2 regions of the Pseudoduganella sp. UC29_71 genome follow, and region 1 is predicted to be linked to the other one. Evidence: predicted binding sites of a transcription regulator. Region 1 holds the regulator's gene; the other holds the start of a gene.
What was found. Region 1 encodes sigma-54, which starts transcription at its own class of promoters, with help from an activator protein. Its sites were predicted from a motif close to TGGCANGNAANCTGCTTT; they were not measured.

Region 2: the regulator sigma-54 is predicted to act here: its motif matches at 5,170-5,187, upstream of prpB (methylisocitrate lyase).

The regions. Positions count from the first base shown of each region.
Region 1 covers NZ_CP170549.1:6,605,927-6,613,852, forward strand. Annotated here, with positions in the region: gene ACFJI2_RS29530 (KpsF/GutQ family sugar-phosphate isomerase) at 1-890, shown strand, start outside; gene ACFJI2_RS29535 (KdsC family phosphatase) at 890-1,429, shown strand; gene lptC (LPS export ABC transporter periplasmic protein LptC) at 1,444-2,061, shown strand; gene lptA (lipopolysaccharide transport periplasmic protein LptA) at 2,065-2,640, shown strand; gene lptB (LPS export ABC transporter ATP-binding protein) at 2,643-3,422, shown strand; gene ACFJI2_RS29555 (RNA polymerase factor sigma-54) at 3,429-4,919, shown strand; gene hpf (ribosome hibernation-promoting factor, HPF/YfiA family) at 4,989-5,345, shown strand; gene ACFJI2_RS29565 (enoyl-CoA hydratase/isomerase family protein) at 5,439-6,515, shown strand; gene rapZ (RNase adapter RapZ) at 6,620-7,483, opposite strand; gene hprK (HPr(Ser) kinase/phosphatase) at 7,592-7,926, opposite strand, start outside.
Region 2 covers NZ_CP170549.1:927,019-934,944, forward strand. Annotated here, with positions in the region: gene ACFJI2_RS04135 (PDZ domain-containing protein) at 1-2,772, shown strand, start outside; gene ACFJI2_RS04140 (DUF6328 family protein) at 2,796-3,263, opposite strand; gene prpR (propionate catabolism operon regulatory protein PrpR) at 3,381-5,060, opposite strand; gene prpB (methylisocitrate lyase) at 5,220-6,107, shown strand; gene prpC (2-methylcitrate synthase) at 6,131-7,282, shown strand; gene acnD (Fe/S-dependent 2-methylisocitrate dehydratase AcnD) at 7,282-7,926, shown strand, end outside.

The sequences.
Region 1 (7,926 bases):
CCGACGACAGCGTCGGCAAGGCCGTGGCGCTGTTGCTCAACTGCAAAGGCCGCGTTGTGGTGTCCGGCATCGGCAAATCCGGCCATATCGCGCGCAAGATCGCCGCCACCCTGGCCTCGACCGGCACGCCGGCCCTGTTCGTGCATCCGGCCGAAGCCGCGCACGGCGACCTGGGCATGGTGACGGCCGAAGACGCCTTCATCGCCATTTCCTATTCCGGCGAGAGTTCGGAGCTGATGGCCATCCTGCCGGTGGTCAAGCGCATGGGCAGCACGCTGATTTCCATGACCGGCAAGCCCGGCTCCAGCCTGGCCAAGCTGGCCGACGTGCACCTGGACGTGTCGGTGGCCAAGGAAGCCTGCCCGATGAACCTGGCGCCCACCGCCAGCACCACCGTCACGCTGGCGCTGGGCGACGCGCTGGCCGTGGCGCTGCTGGACCTGCGCGGCTTCAAGGAAGAAGACTTCGCCCGCTCGCACCCGGGCGGCGCCCTGGGCCGCCGCCTGCTGACCCACGTGCGCGACGTGATGCGCAGCGGCGACGCCATTCCCTCGGTCGGCCTGGACACCCGCCTGCCGGACGCGCTGCTGGAAATCACGCAGAAGGGCATGGGCATGACGGCCGTGGTCGACGCCGACAACCGCCCGGTCGGCGTGTTCACCGACGGCGACCTGCGCCGCATGATCGAAAAAGTGCAGGACTTCAGCAAGGTAATCATCCGCGATGTGATGCATGCCAACCCGCGCAGCATTTCGCCTGATAAGCTGGCTGTGGACGCGGTGGCCATCATGGAGCAGTTCCGCATCAACCAGATGCTGGTGGTGGATGCCGACGGCAAGCTGGCCGGCGCCCTGCACATCCACGACCTGACGCGCGCCAAGGTGATCTGATGAACAAGGCCTACAATCTGGAAAATGTGGCGCGCGCGGCCAGGGTCAAGCTGGTGATTTTCGACGTGGACGGCGTGCTCACCGACGGCAGCCTGCACTACGGCCCGGACGGCGAAATGATGAAGACCTTCAACGTGCAGGACGGCCTGGGCATCAAGCTGCTGCAGGAAGCGGGCATCCTCACCGCCATTATCAGCGCGCGCCGTTCGCCGCAGGTGACGGCGCGCGCGCGCGACCTGGGCATCGAATTCGTGCACCAGGGCGGCCACGACAAGCTGACCCCGTTCAACGAGCTGCTGGCCAAGACCGGCCTGTCGGCCGAGGAAGTGTGCTTCATCGGCGACGACGTGGTGGACCTGGTGATCCTCAAGCGCGTGGGCTTCGCGGTGGGCGTGCCGAACGGCCGCGCCGACGTGCTCAGCCGCGTACACCACGTGACCGACGCCCACGGCGGGCGCGGCGCGGTGCGCGAAGTATGCGAATTCGTGCTGCGCGCGACCGGCAATTACGATAAGGTCATGGCCCAGTTCCTGGTCTGAGAAAGTACATAGTTATGCGTAAACGAACCGCGCACCGCTGGCGCTTGAGCATGACCCTGGTGATCGGGGTCTTCGTTGCGTGCGGCACGTTCTGGCTGGTGCAGCTGCTGAACCGCGGCGAAGAAGAGATGCTGGCCGACAAGCGCCTGAACGAGCCGGATTACATCATCGAGCGCTTCAGCGTGGTGCGCATGACCAAGGACGGCAAGCCGAGCTACATCGTGGCCGGCGACAAGCTGGTGCACCGCCCGATCGACGACGCGTCCGAGATCGACAAGCCGGTGGTGCGCAATTTGAGCAGCACCCATCCGCCGATGGACATGACGGCGGAGCGCGCGCGCGTGGACGAGAACAACACGCGCGTGCAGTTGAAGGGCAACGTGAAGATAGACCGCGCGGCGCAGGGCAAGAGCCCGGCGATGCAGATGACGACGCAGGCGCTCACCGTCTACCCGGACGAGGACCGCATGCAAACCGACCAGCCGGTGCAGATCGTGCAGGGCGGCGCCACGGCGACCGGCACCGGCATGAAGGCCAACAACGCCACGCGCCAGGTGCAGTTGCTGGGCCGCGGCACGATCGTGTATCCGCCCCGAAACGCGCCCGCCAAGACCAAACAAGAAAATGGATAAACGATGAAAAAAATTCTGATCTCGGCCCTGCTGCTGTGCGCAGCCGGGCTGGCCCAGGCTGAAAAGGCCGACTCCTACAAGCCCACCGAAATCAAGTTCGACCAGGTGGACGTGGACGACGTGAAGCAGATCCGCACCTTTACCGGCAACGTGATCCTCACGCGCGGCACGCTGCTGATGAAGTCATCGAAAGCGGTGGTCACGCAGGACCCGGAAGGCTACCAGTACGTCACCCTGACCAGCGTGCCCGGCACGCCGGCCACCTTCCGCCAGAAGCGCGACGGCGAGGGCGACCAGTGGGTCGAGGGCGAAGCCGAACGCATCGAGTACGACGGCAAGATCGAGCTGGTCAAGCTGTTCAACAAGGCCAAGGTGCGCCGCCTGGAAGGCAGCAAGCCCAGCGACGAAGTGCAGGGCGAGTTCATCTATTACGACAGCCGCAAGGAATTCTTCAGCGTGAAAAACAGCGCGACCGGCGAGAGCAAGCCGGGCGGCGGCCGCGGCACCATGGTGATCCAGCCGTCCACCAAGCGCCCGCCGCCGGACGCGCCGGCGCAGCAACCGCCAGCGGGGAAATGACGATGGCCGAAGCAACGCAGATAACGCAGAACATGGACGGCTGCACCAGCACCCTGGTGGTGCGCGGCCTGCAGAAAACCTACGGCAAGCGCCAGGTGGTGCACGACGTGTCGCTGCAGGTCGAATGCGGCGAAGTGGTGGGCCTGCTGGGGCCTAACGGCGCCGGCAAGACCACCTCCTTCTACATGATCGTGGGCCTGGTGCCGTCCGACGCGGGCAGCATCGATATCGCCGGCGTGGACGTGTCCAGCATGCCGATACACCAGCGCGCCACGCTGGGCCTGTCCTACCTGCCGCAGGAAGCGTCGGTGTTCCGCAAGCTGACGGTGGAGGAGAACATCCGCGCCGTGCTGGAGATCCAGAAGGTCAACGGCAAAACGCTGAGCAAGGCCGAGATCGACGAACGCCTGGACCGCCTGCTGGCCGACCTGCAGATCGAGAAGCTGCGCGAGAACCAGGCGCTGTCGCTGTCGGGCGGCGAGCGCCGCCGGGTGGAGATCGCGCGCGCGCTGGCCACCAATCCGCGCTTCGTGCTGCTGGACGAGCCGTTCGCCGGCGTGGACCCGATCGCCGTGATCGAGATCCAGCGCATCGTGCGCTTCCTCAAGGAGCGCGGCATCGGCGTGCTGATTACCGACCACAACGTGCGCGAGACGCTGGGCATCTGCGACCGCGCCTATATCATCAACCAGGGCAGCGTGCTGGCGTCCGGCCGTCCGGACGACATCATCGCCGACGAATCGGTGCGGCGCGTCTACCTGGGCGAACACTTCCGCATGTAAGACGCCATGAAACAGTCACTGCAACTCCGCACCTCTCAGCACCTGGCGCTGACGCCGCAGCTGCAGCAATCGATCCGGTTGCTGCAGTTGTCCACGCTGGAGCTGCACCAGGAACTGGAACAGCTGCTGGGCGAGAACCCCTTGCTGGAGCGGCTGGACGACCCGCTGGACCGCTCGCTGCGCCTGCTGAGCGACGGCGCCATCAACCAGACCCAGCCTAACGGCGCGGACGCTTCTCCGGCCGAGGTCGGCGCGCCCGCGCAGGACAGCGCCCCGGCCGCCGAGGGCGATCCCTTCGAGGGCGCCACCGGCGAAGGCGACAGCGCCAGCGGCGCCGAAGCCGACACCGACTGGAGCGACGCCGGCCGCAGCAAGGCGCCGGACGACGACGATGCGCGCCCGCAGCTCGAAGCGAGCCACTGCACCTTGCGCGAACACCTGATGGAGCAGATGCGCGTGACCGTGCAGGAGCCGCGCGACCGCGTGCTGATGGAACTGATCATCGACGCGCTGGACGAGAACGGCTACCTGGAAGAGCCGCTGGAGGAAATCCACGCGCGCCTGCCGCAAGAGGCGGACGTGGAGCTGGAAGAACTGCAGACGGCGCTGACCCTGCTGCAAAGTTTCGACCCCATCGGCGTGGGCGCGCGCAGCGCCTCCGAGTGCCTGGCGCTGCAGATCAAGCGCATGCCCGGCGTGCCCTTGGTGACGCGCCGCATGGCTGTCTGCATCGTGGAAAAGCACCTGGCCTGGTTCGCGCAGCGCGAGTTCAACAAGCTGAAAAAAGCCCTCGATTGCGACGACGAAGACTTGCGCGAAGCGCAGGCGGTGATCCGCCAGTGCAATCCGCATCCGGGCGCCGAGTTCGCTTCCGACGTGTCCGACTACGTGGTGCCGGACGTGATCGTGAAGAAGGCGCGCAATGGCTGGCAGGTCACGCTGAACAACGACGTGATGCCGCGCCTGCGCGTGAACGCGCTGTACGCCAACATGCTCAAGCAGGGCAAAGGCGAAACCGCGATGGGTGCGCAGCTGCAGGAAGCGAAGTGGCTGATCAAGAATATGCGCCAGCGTTTCGACACGATACTGCGCGTCGCACAAGCGATAGTAGAAAGACAAAAGAACTTTTTCAGCCATGGCGCGGTTGCCATGAGACCCCTTGTGTTGCGTGAAATTGCTGATACACTGGGACTACACGAGAGCACTATTTCTCGCGTAACAACTCAGAAATACATGCTGACTCCGCATGGGATGTTTGAGTTGAAATATTTCTTTGGCAGTCACGTCGCCACCGAAGCAGGAGGAGAAGCATCCTCGACGGCGATACGGGCGCTGATTGTGCAATTGACAGGAGCTGAAGACCCGAAAAATCCTTTATCCGACAGTAAGATTGCGGACATGCTGGGTGAACAGGGCATGGTAATTGCGCGACGGACTGTTGCCAAATATCGCGAAGCCTTGAAAATCCCTCCGGTAAGTCTGCGTAAAGCTTTGTAGTTTTACTTGGGTTCCCCTGCGCTCCAATAACATTCGACAGCGTACGAGCCCTTATCTTTAGGAGTGTGTATGAATCTCACCATCAGTGGACATCATCTCGAAGTGACCCCCGCCATCCGTGAATACGTGCAGAACAAGCTGGAACGGGTCAAACGCCACTTCGATCAAGTTATTGATATTGCTGTCATCCTGACTGTAGATAACCTCACCGAGAAAGAGAAAAGGCAGAAAGCGGAGATCAATCTGCGAATGTCCGGCAAGACCGTGTACGTGGAAAGCCTGTCGCAAGACCTGTACGCTGCCATCGATACGCTGGTCGACAAACTGGACCGCCAAGTCATGAAATACAAGTCGAAAGTGCAGGAGCATGGCCACGCGGCCATCAAACACCTCCCCGACACTTACGAACCCGCCGCCACCGCATAATACGGTCACCGGCACTCCAACAAAGGGCGCATCTGGCGCCCTTTTTTGCGCCCGCGCTAAAATGGAGCTCTAACAATCATAGAGACATCCAGCATGAGCGAGCACGTCCTGACCACGGTTGCCAACGGCACCGGCTTCATCACCCTCGACCGCCCCAAGGCGCTCAATTCCCTCTCCCTCGGCATGGTGCGCAGCCTGACGGCCGCACTGATGGCCTGGCGCAACGACAGCGCCGTAGCCGCCGTGGTGATCCGCAGCAGCAGCGAAAAAGCACTGTGCGCCGGCGGCGACATCCGCTTCTTCCACGAAGTGGGCACGGCCACGCCGCAGGGCGGCAGCGCGCTGCTGGAGGATTTCTTCACCGAAGAATACGCGCTCAACCACCTGATCCACTATTACGCTAAACCGTATATCGCATTAATGGACGGCGTGGTGATGGGCGGCGGCATGGGCATCTCGCAGGGCGGCCCCGGCTGCGGCGTGCGCATTGTGACGGACCGCACCAAGATGGCCATGCCGGAAGTAAACATCGGCCTGTTCCCGGACGTGGGCGGGAGCCATTTCCTGTCGCACGCGCCCGGCAGCCTGGGGCGCTACCTGGGCCTGACCGGCCTGACCGTGGGCGCGGCGGACGCGCTCTACGTCGGCCTGGCGGACCACTACGTGCCGACCGATGCCTGGGAAGCGCTGCGCGACTTGCTGGAGGCGGTGCCGGGCGGCGAGCTGCGCGACGCGATTGAAGCCTATAGCGCGCGGTTCCGGGCCGGCCCCGGCGTGCTGGAGACCGAGCGCGCCACCATCGAGCGCCATTTCGCGCTGGACAGCGTGGCGGACATCATGGCCTCGCTGGCCGGTGACGAGAATGTGTTTGCGCAGAAGGCGCTGCAGGCCATGCAGACGCGCTCGCCGCTGATGATGTGCGTGACGCTGGAGCTGTTGAGGCGCGGCGCCGCGCTGGACGTGGCGGACTGCCTGCGCATGGAGCGCAACCTGGTGCGGCGCAATTTCGAACATGGGGAAGTGCTGGAAGGCGTGCGCGCGCTGGTGATCGATAAGGACAATGCGCCGAATTGGTCGCCAGGGACGCTGGAGGAGGTGACGCCGGAGATGGTGGCGGCGTTCTTCGCGCCGCCGTGGCCGGCGCACGCGCATCCGCTGCGGCACCTGTGATGGTGGGTTACGCGCGTCCCGCGCTAACCCGCCCTACGTGAACCGTCGAACCGTCGAAACCGTCGAACCGTAGGGCGGGTTAGGCGAACGCCGTAACCCGCCGATCACGACTGCTCGCGGTGGCGCAGGACAACCTGTTCGGTCGGGTGGAAATGCCGCGCCAGGCGCTCGGCCATATACACCGAGCGGTGCTGGCCGCCCGTGCAACCCACCGCCACCGTCAGGTAGCTGCGGTTATCGGTCTTGAACGACGGCAGCCACTTGGCCACGAAATCGCGGATGTCCTTGAACATCTCGTCCGCGCTCGGCTGCGCATCCAGAAAGGCGATCACCGGCGCATCGCGGCCCGTCATCGGACGCAGCGCCAGGTCGTAATACGGGTTCGGGATCGCGCGCACATCAAACACAAAGTCCGCATCCAGCGGCACGCCCACCTTGAAGGCAAACGATTCAAAGAACAGCGTCAGCGGCGCGTTTTCGCTCTGCACCAGATCCTTGATCCAGGCACGCAGCTTGTTGGCGCTCAGTTCCGACGTATCGATCACGTGGCCCAGCTGCTCGATGGCCGACAGCCGCTCGCGTTCCTCCGAAATGCATTCGATCAACGTGCGGCGCGCGGCCGGGTTCTGCCCCGGCTTCAGTTCGTGCGACAGCGGATGGCTGCGGCGCGTCTCCGAGAAGCGCGCCACCAGCGAATGGGTGTTCGCCGTCAGGTACATGATCTTCACGTCGTGGCCCTGCTGGCGCAAGGCCTGCACGGCGTCCGGCAGGCTGGTAAGCGACTCGGCGCTGCGCGCATCGACCGCCACGGCCAGCGCTTGCGTGCCTTCGTCGGTCAGTTGCGACACCAGCTGCGACAGCAAGGCCGGCGGCAGATTGTCCACGCAATAATAGCCCGTGTCCTCGAGGACGTTGAGGGCGACGGATTTTCCGGAGCCGGAGATGCCGGTAATGAGAACGATACGCATAGCTAAAGATGATACATCAAGACTACGCGATAGGTGCGTTAGCGAACATATCAAAGCTGTAGGGCGGGTTAGCGCAGCGTCACCCGCCGTGCCTGCGTCGCGTTGCGGCTAATCCCCGCTCATGGCCTGCCGTTGGCGTTCCATGAATTCCTGCAGCGTATCGATGCCGCGCAGTTGCAGGATAGTGTTGCGCACCGCCGCTTCCAGCAGCACCGCGATGTTGCGGCCGGCCGCCACCGGGATCACCACCTTGCGGATCGGCAGCCCCAGCACGTCCTCGGTGGGGAACTGGAACGGCAGGCGCTCCACTTCCTCTTCCAGCGCCGAGCGCCGCACCAGGTGCACGATCAGCTTGAGCCGCATCTTGCGCCGCACGGCCGTCTCGCCAAAGATGGCCTTGATGTCCAGCAGCCCCAGCCCGCGCACTTCCAGCAGGTTCTGCA
Region 2 (7,926 bases), 1.2 Mb from region 1:
ATCCTGTGGCTGTACAGCTTCGGCGACAAATCGGTGGAAAAAATCCCGCAGCCAGCCACCTACTCGAACGACGTCGACCCCATCTGGATTGGCGACACGGTCTACTTCCGCTCCGACCGCAGCGGCGAATTCAACCTGCACGCCTACGACCTGAAAACCAAGGCCGTGCGCCAGATCACCGACCACCGCGACTTCCCGGTGCTGAACATCTCCGCCGCCGGCAACACGCTGGTGTACGAACAGGCGGGCTACCTGCACACGCTGGACCTGGGCGGCGTGCAGGCCAATGCGCAAGCGAACGCGCAAGGCCGCAAGCTCACCATCGGCGTCAGCGCCGACCTGGGCCTGTCGCGCGAGCGCTGGGTGCGCGGCGCCAGGTACATCCGCAACGCCTCCATCTCGCCATCCGGCGCGCGCGTGGCCTACGAATTCCGGGGCGAGATCGTCACCATCCCCGCCGACAAGGGCGACGTGCGCAACCTGACGCAGAGCGCCTCCGCGCATGAGCGCAACCCGGCCTGGTCGCCGGACGGCCGCTCGGTGGCTTACGTGTCCGACGAATCGGGCGAATACGAACTGCACATCCGCCAGCAAGACGGCAAGGGCGCCGTGAAGAAGTTCAAGCTCACCGGCGCCGGCTACTACGACAACCTGGTCTGGTCGCCGGACTGCAAGAAGATCGCCTACACCGACAACGCCTGGACCATGTACGTGCTGGACGTCGCCACCGGCGCCACGAAGAAGATCGCATCCGAACCGCTGTACGGCGTGAACAAGACGCTGCGCGCGGCCTGGGCGCCGGACTCGCGCTGGATCGCCTACACGCTCAACTCCATGAGCTACACGCGCTCGGCCTACATCTACTCGCTGGAACAGAACAAATCGTATGCCGTGACAGACGGCCTGTCGGACGTGGCCAACCCCGTGTTCGACAAGAGCGGCAAATACCTGTACTTCTTCGCCTCCACCAACGCCGGTCCAAGCAACAACTGGTTCTCGCAGCAGAACGAGGACAACCTCGTCACGCGCACCATCTGGATGGCGGTGCTGCGGCGCGACCTGCCTTCGCCGCTGATCAAGGAGAGCGACGAAGAGAAGGGCACGGCCGCGCCCAAGGAAAAAGAACCCGAGAAGAAGGAAATCGCCAAGGCCAAGTCCGAAACCGAAACGGCCGAGACGCCCAAGGTCGATCCGAAAACCGGCCGCGACGACCCCAAGGTGGCGCTGACCGTGGTGCCGCCCATCAGCATCGACTTCGACGGCATCGAAACGCGCATCATCGACCTGCCGGTGCCCGCCGCGCAGATTAGCGACCTGGAAGCCGGCGCCGCCGGCCAGATCTTCTTCACGCGCGAAGCGGACGGCAAAAAGGCCGTGCAGCGCTTCGACCTGAAAGACCGCAAGGCCGAAACCCTGGTGGCCGAAGTGGACGGCTACGACATCTCGGCCGACGGCAAGAAACTGCTCTACAAGCTGAAGGACAACTGGGTGATGGGCTCGGCCACCGGCAAGATGCTGCCCGCCGGCGAAGGCCGCATCAAGGTCGACAACATCGAGGTGAAGGCGGTGCCGCGCGCCGAATGGGAGCAGATCTTCAACGAAGCCTGGCGCATCAACCGCGACTTCTTCTACGATCCTGGCATGCACGGCGTGGACTGGAACAAGATGCGCGCCAAATACGCCGCCTTCCTGCCCGAACTGTCCAGCCGCGCGGACCTGAACCGCCTGATCCAGTGGATGTGCAGCGAACTGGCGGTGGGCCACCATCGCGGCGGCGGCGGCGACAACTTCATCGAAAGCCGCGCCGTGCCGGGCGGCCTGCTGGGCGCGGACTACGAGATCGCCAACGGCCGCTACCGCTTCAAGAAAGTGTACGGAGGCCTGAACTGGAACCCCACGCTGCGCGCGCCGCTCACCGAGCCGGGGCTGAACGTGAAGGCGGGCGAATACCTGCTGGCGGTGGAAAGCCGTCCGCTGCTGCCGCCCACCAATCTGTACAGCGCTTTCGAGAATACCGCCAACAAGGCCATCGACATCACCGTTGGCCCCAACCCGGACGGCAGCAAGTCGCGCACTATCACCGTGGTGCCGGTGGCCAGCGAGGACGCGCTGCGCAACCGCGACTGGGTGGAAGGGAACATCCGCAAGGTGCACGCCGCCACCAACGGCCGCGTGGCCTACGTCTACGTGCCCAACACCGCGAGCCTGGGCCACACCTACTTCAAGCGCTACTTCTTCCCACAGGCCGACAAGGACGCCGTCATCATCGACGAACGCTTCAACGGCGGCGGCAGCGTGGCGGACTACTACATCGAGATCCTGCAGAAGAAGGAAATCGCCTGGTGGACCATGCGCTACGGCGCCGACATGAAAACGCCGTCCGCCTCCATCCAGGGGCCGCGCGCCATGCTGATCGACGAGACGGCCGGCTCCGGCGGCGACCTGTTGCCGTGGATGTTCCGCAAGAACCAGATGGGACCCCTGATCGGCAAGCGCACCTGGGGCGGGCTGGTCGGCATCCTCGGCTTCCCGGTGCTGATGGACGGCGGCTTCATCATGGCGCCCAACCTGGCGTTCTGGACGCGCGACGGCGGCTGGGGCGTGGAGAACGAAGGCGTGGCGCCGGACATCGAGGTCGAGCAAACCCCGGCGCTGGTGATCGCCGGCCGCGACCCGCAGCTGGAGAAAGCGATCGACGTGATCAAGGCAGAACTGGCGAAGAACCCGCCGGTGCGGCCGGTGCACCCCGCCTTCCCGGACAAGAGCAAGTAATCCGGCGGCTCAGCTGATGCGACTCAACTGATGCGGCTCAATTTGCGCCGCATCAGCTGCGGGTACGCAAACCAAACGCTGATCAGCAGCACGAAGGCGCTGCCGCCGCCGATGGCGGCCACAGTGGTATCGCCGGTCACCATCTGCAGCACCACGAACACGTCCAGCGAAATGGCGGCCGCCAGCGGCGCCAGCGCGTAGCAGATGCAGCGCGACGACAGCGATGTGGCGCGCCGTGAAATATGAAAAGGCTCGGCCTGCCGGTGATACGCGGCCGGCAGCATCACCAGCGCAATCGCCACCACCACCAGGGCCAACGCCGCCACGTGGCAATCCTGCACCAGCATGGGCAGCTTCTTGAACGGCTCGTTGAACACGGCTATGGTCTGAAATCCGAACAGCGCCTGGATACCCGGCAGCAGCATGCGCGCCTCCTCGATGATGCGACCCATCTGCTCCTTCAGCGACTCCGCTTCCACCTGCTCACGCATAGACGCCTCCATTGATGAGGTGATTCTAGCGCCGCTCCCGCCAGCGTGGCGCGCCCTTCACCAGCAGCCTGAGCCGCATTCGGGGTCTGACCCCGAATGCGGCTCAGGCTGCTATGTTCAGGAGGCGGATTGTTCGGCGCGCAGGCGGCGCCAGAGGGTGGTGCGGCTGATGCCGAGGTAGTCGGCGGCGGCGTCGCGGCGGCCGCCGAAGCGGGCCAGCACGGCGGTGGCGCTTTCCTGGCTGTCCGCGCCACCCGGCGCGGTGGACGGCAGGAGGGGGGCGCCGGCGACGGCTGGCGGGGCGCCGGTGGCGCCTCGCGGCCCTGTGCTGGCACTGGCCTGCAGCTCGGGGGCGACGCTGAGCACGAAACCTGGCGTGAGCGCCTGCAGGGGCTCGGCGGCCAGGAACAGCGCCAGCCGCTCGGTCAGATTGCGCAGTTCGCGCACGTTGCCCGGCCAGCCGTAGCGCAGCAGGAGCGGGGCGCAGGCGGTGATCTCGGCGTGCAGATTGGCATGCGGCCGCGCGCCCAGCGCCGCCAACGCATTCTTCAGCGACCATTCGGCCAGCGGCACGATGTCTTCGCCGCGTTCGCGCAGCGGGGGCAGCGCCAGGCGCAGCACGGCCAGCCGGTAAAACAGGTCGGCGCGGAAGCGGCCCTCGCGCACGCGCTGTTCGAGGTCGCAGTGCGTGGCGCTGATGATGCGCACATTGATGGCGATCGGCCGCGTGCCGCCCACCCGCACCACTTCGCGTTCTTCCAGCACCCGCAGCAGGCGCGTTTGCAGCGCCAGCGGCATCTCGCCGATTTCATCGAGGAACAGCGTGCCCCGGTTGGCCGCTTCGAACAGCCCTGCATGTCCGCCGCGCCGCGCGCCGGTGAACGCGCCTTCCTCGTGCCCGAACAGCTCGGATTCGAGCAGCGACTCGGCGATGGCGCCGCAATTGACGGCCACGAAGGGCCGGTTGGTCCCCAGCGCGCGCGGCGCTTCGCGGTGGATGGCTTGCGCCACCAGTTCCTTGCCGCAGCCGGTTTCGCCCTGGATCAGCACCGTGGCGGGCGATTTCGCGTACAGCACCACGGCCTGCCGCGTCTTCTCCATGGCCGCCGAATCGCCGCGCAAGTCGTTCAGGCCATGGCGCGCGCGCAGCGTGTCGGCTACCACGCCCACGCGGGCGCGGGCGCGGTTCGATTCGAGCTGCGTCAGGCGCGCCATTTCCAGCGCGTCGTCGAAGGCGCGCCGGATGGAGGCTGCGGAGTAGACGAATACCGCCGTCAGCCCGGCTTCCTCGGCCAGGTCGGTGATCAGGCCGGCCCCCACGATGGCGCGCACGCCGGAGGCTTTCAGGTCGTTGATCTGGGCGCGCGCATCCTCTTCGGTGGCATAGGTGCGCTGCGCCACGTCGAAGCCGAAGGTGGCGGTGAACTCGGCCAGCTCAGTCATCTTGTCCTGGTAGGTGATGACGCCGATGCGCTCGGACACGCGCCGCGCGCGCGCCAGCGCCTGCATCACATCGAAACCGCTGGCCTTGGCGATCACCACCGGCACCGACAGCCGCCCCTTCAGATACGCCGCGTTCGAGCCGGCCGCGATCACCGCGTCGCAGCGCTCGGTGGCCATGCGTTCGCGGATGTGGCGCGCGGCTTCGTCAAAGCCGAGGTTGATCGGTTCGATGGTGGCCAGCTCGTCGTATTCCAGCGTGATGTCGCGGAACAGTTCCGACAGGCGCGACACTGCCACCGTCCAGATCACGGGCTTGTCGGCGGTGTCGAAGGGCAGGGGTGTCGAATGGCGCATGTTTCAATTATAGTTCATCAGCGTTTCAGTGTTTCATTATGTTGCAGTATGAAACATTCTCCAGGCAACGCCAGAGTGGCAAGTGCTTGATTTTCCTGTGTTTCACAGCTGGCACGGCCCTTGCAATACTGGCTGCAACCTAACTTGAAAGGGCATCACATGAGCCAATACTCCGCAGGCGCCGCGTTCCGCAAAGCCGTCCAGGAAGAATCCCCGCTGCAGGTCGTCGGCGCCATCAACGCCAACCACGCCCTGCTGGCCAAGCGCGCCGGCTTCAAGGCGATTTACCTGTCCGGCGGCGGCGTCGCTGCCGGTTCGCTGGGCTTGCCGGACCTGGGCATCTCGAACCTGGACGACGTGCTGACCGACGTGCGCCGCATCACCGACGTGTGCGACCTGCCGCTGCTGGTGGACGTCGATACCGGCTTTGGCGCCTCCGCCTTCAACGTGGCGCGCACCGTCAAGTCCATGATCAAGTTCGGCGCCGCCGCCATGCACATTGAAGACCAGGTAGGCGCCAAGCGCTGCGGCCACCGTCCGGGCAAGGAAATCGTGAGCAAGCAGGAGATGGTGGACCGCATCAAGGCCGCCGTGGACGCGCGCACCGATGAGAACTTCGTCATCATGGCGCGCACCGACGCGCTGGCCGTGGAAGGCCTGGACGCCGCCATCGAGCGTGCCGTGGCCTGCGTGGAAGCCGGCGCGGACATGATCTTCCCTGAAGCGATGATCTCGCTGGACATGTACAAGCAGTTCGCCAAGGCGGTGGGCGTGCCCATCCTGGCCAACATCACCGAATTCGGTTCGACCCCGTTGTTCACCGTCGACGAGCTGCGCGGCGCCGACGTGGGCCTGGTGCTGTACCCGCTGTCCGCCTTCCGCGCCATGAACAAGGCCGCCGAAAACGTCTACGGCGCGATCCGCCGCGACGGCACCCAGCAGAACGTGCTCGACACCATGCAGACCCGCATGGAACTGTACGAGCGCATCAACTATCACGATTTCGAACAGAAGCTGGACGCGCTGTTCGCCGCCCAGAAAAAATAAGCTGATATCCGAGGAGACCCCAAATGACCGAACAAGCCCCAACCTTCAAGCCTAAGAAATCCGTCGCCCTGTCCGGCGTCACCGCCGGCAATACCGCCCTGTGCTCGGTCGGCAAAACCGGCAATGACCTGCACTACCGCGGCTATGACATCCTGGACGTGGCCACCACCAGCGAATTCGAAGAAATCGCCTACCTGCTGGTGCACGGCAAGCTGCCGACCGAATCCGAACTGCGCGGCTACAAGGCCAAGCTGAGATCGCTGCGCGGCCTGCCGCAGGCGGTCAAGTCCGCGCTGGAAGCGCTGCCCGCGTCGGCCCACCCGATGGACGTGATGCGCACCGGCTGCTCCGTGCTGGGCTGCGTGCTGCCGGAGAAGGACGACCACAACGTGCCCGGCGCGCGCGACATCGCCGACCGCCTGATGGCCTCCTTCGGCTCCATGCTGCTGTACTGGTACCACTTCAGCCACAATGGCAAGCGCATCGAAGTGGAAACCGACGACGACTCCATCGGCGGCCATTTCCTGCACCTGCTGCACGGCGAGAAGCCTTCCGAATCGTGGGTGAAAGCCATGCACGTATCGCTGATCCTGTACGCGGAGCACGAGTTCAACGCATCGACCTTCACCAGCCGCGTCATCGCCGGCACCGGCTCCGACATCCACTCGGCCATCACCGGCGCCATCGGCGCGCTGCGCGGCCCGAAACACGGCGGCGCCAACGAATTCGCCTTCGAGATCCAGAAGCGCTACGAAAACGCCGACGAAGCCGAAGCGGACATCCGCAAGCGCGTGGAGAACAAGGAAGTGGTGATCGGTTTCGGCCACCCTGTCTACACCATCTCCGACCCGCGCAACGTGGTCATCAAGGAAGTGGCGCGCAAGCTGTCCGAGGAAGCCGGTTCGACCAAGATGTTCGACATCGCCGAGCGCCTGGAATCGGTCATGTGGGAAATCAAGAAGATGTTCCCCAACCTGGACTGGTTCTCTGCCGTGTCGTACCACATGATGGGCGTGCCGACCGCCATGTTCACGCCGCTGTTCGTCATCTCGCGCACTTCCGGCTGGGCTGCGCACATCATCGAACAGCGCATTGACAACAAGATCATCCGCCCGAGTGCGAACTACGTCGGCCCGGATGACCTGAAATTCGTGCCGATCAAGGACCGTAAATAATGAACACCGCATTCCGTAAAGCCCTCCCGGGCACCAAGCTCGATTTCTTCGACGCGCGCGCCGCCGTCGATGCGATCCTTCCCGGCGCATACGACAAGCTGCCCTACACCTCGCGCGTGCTGGCCGAAAACCTGGTGCGCCGCTGCGACCCGGCCGCGCTGAACGCTTCGCTGTCCCAGCTGATAGAGCGCAAGCGCGACCTGGACTTCCCATGGTTCCCGGCGCGCGTGGTGTGCCACGACATCCTGGGCCAGACCGCGCTGGTGGACCTGGCCGGCCTGCGCGACGCCATTGCCCTGCAGGGCGGCGACCCGGCGCTGGTCAATCCCGTGGTGCCGACCCAGCTGGTGGTGGACCACTCGCTGGCGGTGGAGTGCGGCGGTTTCGACCCGGACGCCTTCGAAAAAAACCGCGCCATCGAAGAGCGCCGCAACGAGGACCGCTTCGACTTCATCAACTGGACCAAGAAGGCGTTCAAGAACGTTGACGTGATCCCGCCGGGTAACGGCATCCTGCACCAGATCAACCTGGAGCGCATGTCGCCGGTGGTGCAGGTGCAGGACGGCGTGGCCTTCCCGGACACGCTGGTCGGCACCGACTCCCACACCCCCATGGTGGACGCGCTGGGCGTGATCGCCATCGGC